Regions from separate parts of the Paenibacillus sp. J22R67 genome, predicted to be linked through region 1. Evidence: riboswitches for the same ligand, from Rfam matches in the RefSeq annotation. Region 1 holds a riboswitch; each other region holds the start of a gene.
What was found. A riboswitch is a leader RNA that binds a small molecule or an ion and turns the genes downstream of it on or off. The one in region 1 is predicted to bind cyclic di-GMP.
Positions count from the first base shown of each region.

Region 2: linked by a shared signal. The riboswitch ahead of AC58VC_RS28495 (putative bifunctional diguanylate cyclase/phosphodiesterase) and the one ahead of AC58VC_RS35860 (transglutaminase-like domain-containing protein) in region 1 are both predicted to bind cyclic di-GMP.
Region 3: linked by a shared signal. The riboswitch ahead of AC58VC_RS14640 (hypothetical protein) and the one ahead of AC58VC_RS35860 (transglutaminase-like domain-containing protein) in region 1 are both predicted to bind cyclic di-GMP.
Region 4: linked by a shared signal. The riboswitch ahead of AC58VC_RS31430 (PilZ domain-containing protein) and the one ahead of AC58VC_RS35860 (transglutaminase-like domain-containing protein) in region 1 are both predicted to bind cyclic di-GMP.

Region 1 covers NZ_JCAUAX010000019.1:40,418-43,561, forward strand. The annotation lists gene spoIIE (stage II sporulation protein E) at 1-3, shown strand, start outside; gene AC58VC_RS35855 (class D sortase) at 260-961, shown strand; cyclic di-GMP riboswitch class I at 1,035-1,122, shown strand; gene AC58VC_RS35860 (transglutaminase-like domain-containing protein) at 1,135-1,944, shown strand; gene AC58VC_RS35865 (collagen binding domain-containing protein) at 2,141-3,144, shown strand, end outside.
Region 2 covers NZ_JCAUAX010000009.1:255,821-258,964, forward strand. The annotation lists gene ilvA (threonine ammonia-lyase IlvA) at 1-870, shown strand, start outside; cyclic di-GMP riboswitch class I at 941-1,029, shown strand; gene AC58VC_RS28495 (putative bifunctional diguanylate cyclase/phosphodiesterase) at 1,116-2,648, shown strand; gene AC58VC_RS28500 (BMP family lipoprotein) at 2,915-3,144, shown strand, end outside.
Region 3 covers NZ_JCAUAX010000003.1:587,965-591,108, forward strand. The annotation lists gene AC58VC_RS14635 (MDR family MFS transporter) at 1-1,144, shown strand, start outside; cyclic di-GMP riboswitch class I at 1,245-1,337, shown strand; gene AC58VC_RS14640 (hypothetical protein) at 1,442-1,741, shown strand; gene AC58VC_RS14645 (exopolyphosphatase) at 1,873-2,787, shown strand; gene gloA2 (SMU1112c/YaeR family gloxylase I-like metalloprotein) at 2,829-3,144, shown strand, end outside.
Region 4 covers NZ_JCAUAX010000012.1:24,261-27,404, forward strand. The annotation lists tRNA gene AC58VC_RS31415 (tRNA-Arg) at 1-7, opposite strand, end outside; gene AC58VC_RS31420 (hypothetical protein) at 171-329, opposite strand; gene tadA (tRNA adenosine(34) deaminase TadA) at 336-791, opposite strand; cyclic di-GMP riboswitch class I at 1,070-1,157, shown strand; gene AC58VC_RS31430 (PilZ domain-containing protein) at 1,251-1,982, shown strand; gene ychF (redox-regulated ATPase YchF) at 2,061-3,144, shown strand, end outside.

The DNA of each region.
Region 1 (3,144 bases):
TAATTAGCTGACGACATATAAGCTGCTGTCCTATAAGGCGTTATTAGTAGTAGTGAAAAGCCTGCGATTAAGCAGGCTTTTTAAGCTTTTTTAATGACAATATTCTCTTTGCTCAGACTGCGTCGGCATGAACAGTTTTGACAGACCTTAGGGAAGGGATTCATGCAACCGTATAGAATAGAAATAAGGAAAATAATGGTTTGATTTTTCGGGAATGCGTGCTTGCGCATGAGATCCACGAGAAAGGCAGGTACCTCTGGTGATTAGAAAAAAGCTTTCACTGTTATGTATCATTCTTGGGATTATCATTTTCTTGTATCCGATGGCTAACGACCGATATGAGAGCTTTCAGCAGCAGAAGATTTTGAAGCAATGGGAGGACAATCTACAAATGATGGATCAGGCTGTTGTTGAGCCAGAGGAATCACCGCTGGTGGATGTGCCTGTCGTGGCTCCACCTCTTCCTGCTCCTGAGGTTGAGGCTGCGCCGACAAGTAGCCAGATGCCGCCTGTCCCTGTGGCCGTCGCAGCGACGCCGAAGCCTGTAGCGATGCCCAAGAACATGGAAGGTGTTCTCATCATCGATAAAATAGACCTCAAGCTGCCTATACTAACGGATGCTACGGTGAATAATTTAAAAGTATCCGTTGCTAGCATCGCCAATACCGGTAAAGCAGGGGCAATTGGCAATTATGCGATTGCAGGCCATCGAAATCTGACCTATGGGAAAAACTTCAATCGATTAGATGAAGTCACCGAAGGAGATTTAGTCGAAGTAGATACCGGGAATAAAAAGTATGTCTATAGAGTTGTTGATAAGCAGTACGTCCTCCCGGAAGACGTCTGGGTGCTCAAAGGTAACGGCAAAGATCGGGAGATTACGCTAATTACTTGCCATCCTATGGAAAATCCGACTCACCGAATTGCGATTAAGGGGATCCTGGTGCCATCCGAGAAATAAAACATGTAATATTTTGTCTATTCAGAGGTACGAGCCTATGTTAAGATTGCTGTATAAGGATTCGGTGCTTTTTCTCCGATAAAGGCAAATCTAGCGAAAACTAGAGACGCAAAGCTAAAGGGCCTTCCTTAGTAGAACTAAGTTGGCAGCCAGTTACCGAAAGGAGATTTCTTGTGTTTAAGAAACCAGTCAGACTAGCAATTCTTGCCGCGATACTAGGCAGCAGTCTTGCCCCGCAAGGGATATTGGCAGCTTCCACCTCGCCTATTATTGACAAAGTTGCTCTGAATAAAGGGATTATCTCGGTCAACTATGAAGGAGCGAAAAGTACCAAGGTTCTCGTCCGAATCATGAGTGGGAATGTCAAATATGACTACACTTTCGCTGAGGGAGATCAGTACCCTTTGCAGCTTGGCAATGGCGCATACAGCGTGGTGATTGGTGAGTCCATAGGACCGAATAAATATAAAGTGGTTGCGCAAGAACAAATAGATTTGGAGATGGAAGACGAGAACGCAGTCTTTCTACAGGCCATTCCACTGATTAATTGGAATATGGAGTCGAAAGCAGTCGTTCAGGCTAAGCAAATAGCGGGCGATAAAGAAATGGATATGGATAAAATAAAGGCCATTTACGGTTATATCACGACCCATTTTAAGTATGACTATAAGAAAGCCCGAACCGTTGCAGATAGTTATGTACCTGATCTGGATGTGATTTACGAAGCTTCCGAAGGAATCTGCTACGATTTTTCTTCTACTTTTGCTGCAATGGCAAGAAGTGAAGGCATTCCAACCCGTCTTGTTATGGGGTATGAGATACACGATCCTGAGACCTATCATGCGTGGAATCAAGTTTTCTTGAAGGAACGTAATGAATGGGTGACAATTGATACCACATACGATGCTGTGCATGTACAAGCTGGTGAAGCGGTTGAGTTAGAAAAAAACAGTGCTAATTATAAAGTAGCCAGAATATATTAAGATAGGAAAGTAACCTGTACTCATAACTGAGTGCAGGTTTTTTTGTTTGTTATTTTTTGTGAAGAAATATAAATTCCACTGATTTACAATACAGGTCGTATCATATACTATTAATAATGATACGACTTGTATCTTTTACATAAGGCATAAACAAATATTCTCTACAAGAATCAATTTGTGAATGGAGGTTTGAATAATGATGTTGAGGAAAAAAATGAGTACGCTGCTAATTACATTTTTAATTCTTATGCAGAGTATTTACGGGATTGGCGTTGGAACGGTGGCCAGTGCGAACACCATTAACGAGAACATTATAGACAGTGTGACCATGGCTGTATATGACAGTGCAGGGCAGGTCGTGACCGGTGACGTTTACGATCCGAACTCCAAGATACAGCTGGACTACACGTGGTCTCTGCCGAACGGTCTGTATCATAGCGGCGATACGTATTCCTTTCATCTGCCGCAGCAATTCTTACTTTTTAATGATATCAGCGGTGGCCTAGTGATGGGACAGGATCAGTTAGGAACATTCCATGTTGATCGGACTAGTCATCAAGTGGTGATCACCTTTAACGACTATATAGAAAGTCATGATAATGTACATGGTACGCTCACCTTCAAAACGCAAATAGATAAGAGCCAACTAACCGAAAGCACGATTGTCAATATTACCATACCGGTTAATTCAGGCGATCAGATTTTCACTCTTCATTTTCGACCGACGGTCAGCTCAACAATTGATAAAAAGGGAGTATCTGCAGGGTTCAATTCCAAGGATATTAACTGGACTGTTGATGTGAATAAGAAACTGGATTCTGTTCAGAATGCGGTGGTAACGGATCCTATCCCGGCAGGTCTATCTGTTCCTGTTACGGTGGCTGTTTATGAACTAGGAGTTCATCTAGATGGAACTGTGGTACAGGGAGCATTGGTGGATGCAAGCCAATATACAGTTGATATAACGGGACAAAATCTAGCTATTCATTTCGCGGAAAGTCCGATTACCAAGGCATATCGCATTCAATTTACGACGACAATAACGGATTCTAATAAAGAGACTTTCGTGAATACAGCAACGTTCAAAGGAAGCAATAAAGAAGCTGTTTCCGCTTCTGCAACGGTTCAGGTGCAGCAAGGTAGAGATTTGGATAAAGAACAGGATGGTTATAGTCCCGTTACGCAAGTCGTTAGCTGGTC
Region 2 (3,144 bases), on a different contig from region 1:
GATTCTTTCGACGATTCGTCCAATCACGCCAAGGCTTACTGCGCCAAAGAGAATAAGGTGTTTATTCACCCCTTTGATGATATTCGCACGATTGCGGGACAAGGCACTGTAGGTCTGGAGATCATGAATCAGATGTCCGATACGCCGGACTTTATCTTTGCGACCATCGGCGGCGGCGGTCTTGTAGCTGGTGTGGCGACTTATGTCGACAGCGTTTCTCCGCGTACTAAGATTATTGGCGTTGAACCTGAAGGTGCCGCCAGTATGCAGGAGTCGCTCAAGCAGGGTAAAGTCGTGACCCTCTCTACGATTGAGAAGTTTGTCGACGGCGCAGCTGTGAAGCAGGTAGGTGAGCTTACCTTTGAAATATGCAAAGAGAAGCTGGACGATATCGTTGTTATCCCTTCAGGCAAGGAATGTACGACGATTCTGGAGCTCTACAATAACAATGCCATCGTTATCGAGCCTGCAGGCGCTCTTCCGGTTGCGGCGCTTGATGCTTACCGGGATCAAATTCGCGGCAAGAACGTGGTTTGCATCATCAGCGGTGGTAATAATGACATAGACCGGATGCAGCAAATCAAAGAAAGATCGCTCGTGTATGAAGGCTTGAAGCACTACTTTATTCTCAATTTCCCTCAGCGCGCGGGCGCTTTGCGTGAGTTTTTGGAGGAAGTTCTTGGGCCGACGGACGATATTACCCGCTTTGAGTATACGAAAAAGAATAATCGGGATGATGCTCCAGCACTAGTCGGTATCGAATTGAAAAATAAAGATGATTATGAAGGTCTTATTGAGCGTTTGTCACGTAAGGACTATGGTTACATTGAAATTAATAAAGATCCGAAACTTTTTAATCTGCTAATTTAAGTAAAAATAGCCAGAGTAGAAACAGTTGTGATATAGTTAATTAGTCCTGCTTTTTGTTTTTTTACCTGAATATCGTAAAAGGCAAACTTGCCGAAAGGTAAGGACGCAAAGCTCCGGGTCTTAGGTTGCACCCGCAACGATGATGGCTGGGCTGCCGACAGGAGCAATTTACCGATACAGGTACGCCTACGGCTATTCCAAATGGAATAGCCTTTTTTGATGACTGGAATGGAGGTTCCCCCCCAATGAGAAGCCTTTTTTTAAAGTGGATCCAACAGACGCAAGCACAGGAACTCCGCAATTTGAGCATACTGGGTTTCTTTCTGCTGACGGCCAATCTACTTGCCGCTGCTTCTTTTACATTTACTCCGAAGATTATCGTGTTCGTTCTCATTCAAGCGCTCATTTGCTTCTTTTTTGCCATTTGTATCCGTCGCCTGCGGCTTAATGGAATCGAACAGGAGGAGAAGAGTAAGCAGTTAGCTTATCTAGCCTACCATGATACATTAACGGGATTACCGAATCGACGGCTGTTTGAGGACCGCTTGAAACGCGTGCTCGTTCATGCTCAGCGCTATGACCAGCTTGCAGCTGTTGTATTTCTCGACATGGACAAATTCAAGGAAGTCAATGATGTATTTGGCCATGCCTCTGGCGATCAGCTCATTCGTTTGGCTGCTGAGAGGTTGCTAGGTTGTCTGCGTGGATCGGATACGGTGTACCGGCAGGGCGGCGATGAGTTTATTATTTTGCTTGAATCTTTCACCAAACCTGAAGATGTTAGAGTAGTGGCTACACGTATTCAAAATGTGCTCGATGAACCCTTTATCCTGGATGGAAAAACCATTACGATAACCGCTAGTATGGGGATTGCGTTGTATCCATTAGATGGCACTCGGCCTGAACAGCTTCTTCAACGTGCAGATGAAGCGATGTACGAGGCCAAAAACCATGAGAATGCTAATCGCTTTAAATTCTATGCGTCGGACATTGATACAATGGTGAAGAGCAAAGCTCACATGGAGAACGAACTCCGTCTGGCTTTAGAGCAGGAACAGTTCGAATTACAGTATCAGCCGCAATATGAAATCGCAGGTCGTAAGCTCATCGGCACAGAGGTCAGCCTTTACTGGGAGAAGGGGAGCAAGCAGCTGCGTAAGCTCATGGATTGGCGGAAAGCTGCGGACGAACTGGGATTCATGGTGCCTATTGGCAAATGGGCGTTTCAAACCGCATGCAAGCAGATGAAAGCTTGGCAGGATGCCGGCCAAGAGCCTCTTAGAATGACGTTCGCGATTCAATCTTCACAGTTCAAAGATGATCATTTCATTGCCTATATAGCTGATGTGCTGCAAGAAATAGGGATTGATCCCAGTCTGGTCGAACTAGACCTTACGGAGAGCATTACATCTTCGAACGTGCAAGAAGCGAGCAAGAAGCTGACGATGTTGAAAAAGCTTGGCGTGCGCATTGCCATGGATGACTTGTGTACGGGGCTATTTACACGCAGCGGATTAGAGGGTATGCCGCTAGATAGTGTGAAACTGGACAGCACGCTGATCAGAGATCTTGTCGATGATGACGAGAATCAACAGCTTGCTGCTGCCATTGTCCGGATGGCTCACCGATTAGGGTTGAATTTAATCGCGAAAGGTGTCGAAACGGAAGAACAGTTCGAGTACCTGAAATTTCTGCAATGTACGGAGGTGCAAGGAAAACTGTTCAGCAGTCCGCTATCCCCTGCTCAATTCCTGACATTGATGACCGAAAAAAATTAAAAATAGGTCATCTAGATTTTATTGACCGGCGGTAGTATAATAAATAATTGGGGCTTAAAACCTATATTGTGGGGCTTTACAAAAAGACCATGTCAACTTGGTTAACATCACGAATTATGCTCATTTACTGTATGGATTGCTTTTCACTTAAGTTTCTAAGTGATACACTCGGTCTATGATCAGACATACATAGTTTAACTGAATTTGGTCAACCTAGAATGTGGGATTTAAGGTACAATTTTAAATTTATTTTGGGGGTAAAGATGATGAAAAAAGTATTCACAACAGCGTTAATGGCTGTCACTGTTTCCGCGGTTGCTTTGACAGGTTGCGGAGCCAAAAAAGAAGAAACAAAACCGGCCGCTTCCGCGTCTCCAGCTGCAAGTGCAGCGGCATCTGCAGCACCAAGCAATAACAGCGGTAAAGATATCAAAATCGGCATGGTAACAGACATTGGCGGCGTAAATGATAAATCCTTTAACCAAAGCGCATGGGA
Region 3 (3,144 bases), on a different contig from region 1:
GTCTTCCATGAGTCTGCCTTTTCTGGCGATTTACTTAGCTAAACATACGTCAATGAGTGCAGTAATGATCGGGGTCGTTATTGGAATGGGAGCCTTGGCAGGAACAGTTGGCGGCTTTATCGGCGGTAACTTATCGGACCGATTCGGTAGACGTATCATTATGCTGGCTGCACTATTTGGATGGGCGGTTGTGTTTGTAGGCTTCAGTATCGTGAAACTACCTGTTTTGTTCATGATGCTGAACATGCTTAACGGCTTGTGCCGCTCCTTCTACGAACCAGTATCTCAAGCTTTGATGGCGGATTTGACCGAGCCGGCCAAGCGACTCAGTGTGTTTTCAATGAGATACATGGCTATTAATGTGGGGGTTGCTGTAGGACCATTATTAGGCGCTTTTTTTGCGACGATGGACGGGTCACTACCGTTTCTACTGACTGGAATCGTTTATTTTCTTTATGCAGTTACACTTTATATTCTCCTCATCGTTTTTGGTATTAAGCAAATAGAAGGGGAGAAGAAACAACCGGTTACTTTTGTCGCCGCATTGCAGGTCATTCAACGTGATGTCACATTTCGCTACTATATTCTTGGCGGAATTATCGGGGCTATTGGCTACTCGCAAGTTATGGTGACACTATCGCAGTATTTGGAACAGAATTTCACTGAAGGTGTGAAGATGTTTGCAGTCCTTATGAGTGTCAATGCCATCGTGGTCATTGCGATGCAGATACCGCTTACACGGATTTTTAATAAGTACTCGCCACTTGTAGCGATTATATTTGGCAATTTGATGTTTGCGTTAGGGGATACCGGTTTTGCGTTCTCGCATTCCTTAGTTCCAATGATTGTTTCTATGGCGATTTTTACTCTAGGGGAGATTTTAAATTACCCTGCGGCAAACATGCTAATTGATAAGCTTGCACCCGAGCATATGCGAGGTACTTATTTTGGCGCACAAACCTTAACAAACGTTGGTCATTTTATGGGACCATGGGTGGGCGGATTTTTGCTTGTGGCGTACGGGGGCACGACGCTTTATGTAATCATCGCCTTTGTGACACTTGCGGGATCACTCTTTTACTGGAAAGGTGCCAATAATCTACAATCGCTCACGAAAAATAGGTCGAAAAAAGAAATTTTTTGATAGATATTGCAAAATTAGTTCTTGCGAACTATACGATTTCAAAACAACTTCCCTTATTCTTGAGAGTGTAGTTATTTCTTGCAAAAGAACTCACAACACATCTCGACAATGGCAAAACTGACGAAAGTCAGTGACGCAAAGCTACAGGGGCTACCTTGTTCTGTAATGGACTCGTTGCCAGCCAGCTGCCGAACGATTGGGTATTCAACTTAGAGCCCCCTCCGATCGGTACACTATGGTGGGGTTTTTCTCTGTCATAACTTTCATAATCTATGGATAAAAGGAGGACCAAGCAGCATGCAGTCTGAATTACATGAAGAGCAAAAAGTAACATCACTTTGCGGCAATCATGTTGCCCGTTTGGTGCCATCCTCGGATGGACCAAAGCTACTGATTAATTTAGAAGAATACGCGCTTAATGAAGCATGTTGGGATGTTGAAATGTTTCAGGGGAGAAGCAACAGCATTTTGATTTTCTACTGGAAAGGTGAAGTTAAGCTTTCCGTGAAAATGCCTCCAATGCCTCAAATTGAAGCATTTATGACTAGACTTTATCAAATCCTGACATCCAAATTAAGAACGGTTCAGCCCATCTAGGCGAACTGTTCTTTTTTTTATCCGAAATGCCCTTACGACAAAATGATTGTCACAAATCGATGGGTGCTGATATAATGGAACACATAGCCATACATAGTTCTTAAGTACTATTTAGTAGGGGGATTTGCGTTATGAGATTAATTACGCGTTCGGATTTTGACGGTTTAGTATGCGCAATGCTTTTCAAAAAGCTAAACATGGTCGATGAAATGAAATTCGTTCATCCCAAAGATATGCAGGATGGTTTGATCGAGGTTACCGAGAACGATATTTTGGCGAATGTGCCTTATGTTGCAGGTTGTGGATTATGGTTTGATCATCACTCCAGCGAACTTGAGCGGATGGGTGAAAAGGTAGCATTCAAAGGGGAAACGCGGATTGCGCCTAGTGCAGCACGCGTCGTTTACGATTATTACGGAGGGCAAGAAACCTTCGGTGATATTGACGATATTATGCTTGGCGTAGATAAAGCAGATGCGGCACAATTCAGTAAAGAAGATATTTTGAACCCAAGTGGCTGGGATTTATTGTCGTTTATTATGGATGCTCGGACGGGTTTAGGACGTTACCGGGATTACCGAATTAGCAACTATCAGCTTATGGAAGAGCTTGTGGATCACTGCGCCGTGATGACAGTCGATCAAATTATGGAGCTTCCGGACGTGAAGGAGCGGGTGAAGCGGTATTATGAACTAGATGCTCTGTACCGTGAAATGCTTGAAAAGCATACGTATACGGAAGGAAACGTGATCATTACCGATCTTCGAGATGTTGAAACGATCTATCCAGGCAACCGATTCATGGTTTACGCGCTTTATCCAGAGCAGAATGTATCCATTTGGATCGTGGACGGACGCAATAAACAAAATTGTGTATTTGCATGCGGGCACAGCATCGTGAATCGTACGTCCCAAACGAATATCGGGACTTTGATGCTCCAAAATGGCGGAGGTGGTCACCAGGCAGCAGGTACTTGTCAGGTAGAATATGCACAATCAGAGAAAATTTTGAAGAAAATTGTTGAAACCATGCGAATAGACGGATAAAATATAATAAACGAGCCGCAGGATGGGGAGTTTCTCCCGGAATGCGGTTTATTTACGGAGTGGGAGGCGTGTTAGTGAACATCGATCGCATTCATCATGTGGCTATTATTAGCTCGAATTACGAACGGTCGAAGCATTTCTATGTTGATTTACTTGGAATGACCATCGTAAATGAGACGTACCGGGCAGAACGCGATTCCTATAAGCTGGATTTGCGCATAGGACAAACGGACCAGCAGATCGAATTGTTTTCGTTTCCTAATCCACCAGTAAGAGTGAATAAGCCAGAGGCGCGTGGGCTTCGGCACTTAGCTTTTGTAGTTGGGGATATGGACGTAAGCGTGAAAGAACTAGAGA
Region 4 (3,144 bases), on a different contig from region 1:
CGGGCGCATGGCAAAGATTATGATAGCACGAAGCCTTATGTGGCGCAACCTTTGAGTGGCAAGATTTAGCGTGTAATTGAATTTCGCTGATTACATCGTGCGACGGGGAACTACAGAGCGCTATTTGAGCCAAAAACGCAGATCCCTGGATCAGACGGAACTACAGGGTCCTATTCAGCCGAGATAGCTAACATTACGGCTAAAAACGCTGAAATTGCGGACCACAGTTCCTCTTCCTCGCTGAAATGATCAATATCCAGAGAATAGCGGCCTATAGTTCCCGCCCGTTCGCACAAGGGGATGTCACCGCTTACGAAATTTGTTCGCACAACCGTTTACTCCTTGCCGCGCAGCTTGCGGAAAAACTGTGTCAGCATAGTCGCGCACTCTTCTTGCAGCACGCCGCTGACCACATCGACCCGGTGATTGAACCGGTCCTCCTGCAGCAAGTTCATCAACGTTCCCGCGCAGCCAGCCTTGGGATCGGTTGTGCCGTAGATCACCTGCGGAACGCGCGCTTGGACAATCGCGCCCGCACACATCGGGCAAGGCTCTAACGTGACGTAGAGCCTGCAGTCAAGCAGTCGCCACGCTTGCAAATGCTCGCTAGCTTGCTTAATAGCAATCATTTCAGCATGGGCAAGTGGATCCAGTGTAGTTTCACGAAGATTATAGCCGCGGCCAATAATTTGCCCTTGATGGACAACAACGGCACCAATCGGCACTTCGCGAATGGCTTCGGCTTTACGTGCTTCTTCTATAGCTGCTTTCATCCAAGGAATATGCTCCATATATTCATCCACAGGGGGACACCTCACTAAAAATAATCTTATCCACATGTGAACAAAGGATCGAACAAATATTCGTTGTTAACAACCTGTGGATAACAATGTGTATAACTTAAAAAGTTGTGGATATTTATTTCTTTTTTCATTCATACAACAAATACATGATGTATGCAAGAGAATTAGTTGATAATGGGGAAATCCAACCGTATAATGAGAGGTAATGTAGGTCTTTTAGACCATATAGCACGATATTGTACGACAAAGCATGACATTCATGCAGGGTTCGATAATGGCAAACTTGCCGAAAGGTAAGGACGCAAAGCCGAGGGTCTACGGTTCCTATGGAACTACGACAGCCTGGTTACCGAAAATCGATGCTTTTTAGGTTGAGGTAATAGGCTGTCCCAGACAAAAGGGGCAGTCTATTTTTTATATGGAAATCGAGGGAGGGTTGATCAACAAATGGTCAGCAAAGAAAAGTCAGCGAAATACGGCAGCAAGGAAGGCTACGACGCTGATGTGATGATTGACAGCAAAGCTATGCTGAGCAAGGATGATTTCGTAGCCACTGGCGTATTGACCTACGCACTCGGTGACATTATTGAAGTGGAGCTGCCGGAATATGACGTTTTTGCGCTGGGAGATAAGTGTAAAATGACGGTATACACGAAATCCGGGCTGTTTGTTATGGATACGACAGTTGTGGCCAAAGATCGGGGCTCATTAATTGTCCTGAATCCTCCTGAAAACCGTAGGAAGTTTACGGAAAAGCGGGAGTTCCCCCGCGTAGATGTGAAGAATGAAGGGCTTATTTTCGGGCTTCAAGATAAAAACAAGAAACTTAAACATCAGTTTGAAACACCGATGCGGTTTTCTATCAAAAATCTATCCGTTAATGGCCTGGGATTCACAATTAATGAAAATGTGATGCTAGAAAAAGTTATTCAGAAGAATTCCCAACTTGAAGTTGAGTTGATTTTGGGCTTTTTGGTGCCATGTACAATGGAAATTGTTCGGCAAGAAAAAACGAATGACGGCTATTATTACGGGGCAAGTTTTATCAGCATCCCAGACGAGAAAACGAACGCGCTGCGCGGATTTATTTTAAAAAATCAGATTGAAACCTACTTCGTCCAGAAGCAGGAAAATGAAACAAAAAAAGCACTGGAAAAAAAGTCTGCAGCTAATCAGTAGCCTACAGGCTTTTTTTTGCGTTCCAAGTACTATATAATAAGAAGGATGATTTTCGAAAATTAAGGAGTTGTAACTACGATGGCTTTGAAAGCAGGTATCGTCGGTCTACCGAACGTAGGAAAATCGACATTGTTTAATGCAATTACACAGGCGGGGGCAGAATCTGCAAACTATCCGTTCTGTACGATAGATCCGAATGTTGGGGTAGTTGAAGTACCGGACGAGAGATTGCAGAAGCTGGTAGAGATGATTGTCCCTAAAAGCATTGTTCCGACAGCCTTTGAATTCGTTGATATTGCGGGTTTGGTGAAGGGCGCGAGCAAGGGTGAAGGGCTTGGAAATAAATTTTTGGCACACATTCGTGAAGTGGATGCTATTGTGCATGTTGTCCGTTGTTTTGAGGATGATAATATTACTCACGTTTCCGGTAAAGTAGACCCGATTGGCGATATCGAGACGATTAATCTTGAACTGATCTTGGCTGACATTGAGTCTGTTGAGAAAAAGATCGAGCGCTCCCGCAAAAACCTGAAAGGCGGCGACAAGAAAGTTGTAGCCGAGGTTGAGTGTCTGGAACGCATCAAGGAAGCACTTTATAACGATCTGCCGGCGCGTAGCATCGATTTGAGCGATGATGAGAAGCTGCTCGTCCGCGACCTTCACTTGCTGACAATGAAGCCTGTTCTTTATGCAGCCAACGTGAGCGAAGACGAAGTATCCACAGCAGATGAGAATCCATTCGTCAAAATCGTTAAGGAGTACGCGGAGAAAGAAAACAACGAAGTTGTTTCGATCAGCGCAAAGGTGGAATCCGAGATTGCTGAGCTCGAAGAAGAAGAAAAAGCGATGTTCCTCGAAGAGTTGGGACTTCAAGAGTCCGGCTTGAATAGATTGATTAAAGCAGCTTATCGCAAGCTTGGCTTGTATACGTATTTTACAGCTGGGGTGCAGGAAGTTAGAGCTTGGACGATCCGTAAAGGAACGAAAGCTCCTCAAGCGGCTGGCGTAATTCATACCGATTTCGAGCGTGGATTTATTCGTGCCGAGGTTGTATCTTATACGGATTTGGTAACGGCTGGCTCCATGAATGGCGCGAAGGAAAAAGGGCAAGTGCGTCTGGAAGGTAAAGAGTACGTGGTGAATGACGGCGACGTTATGCACT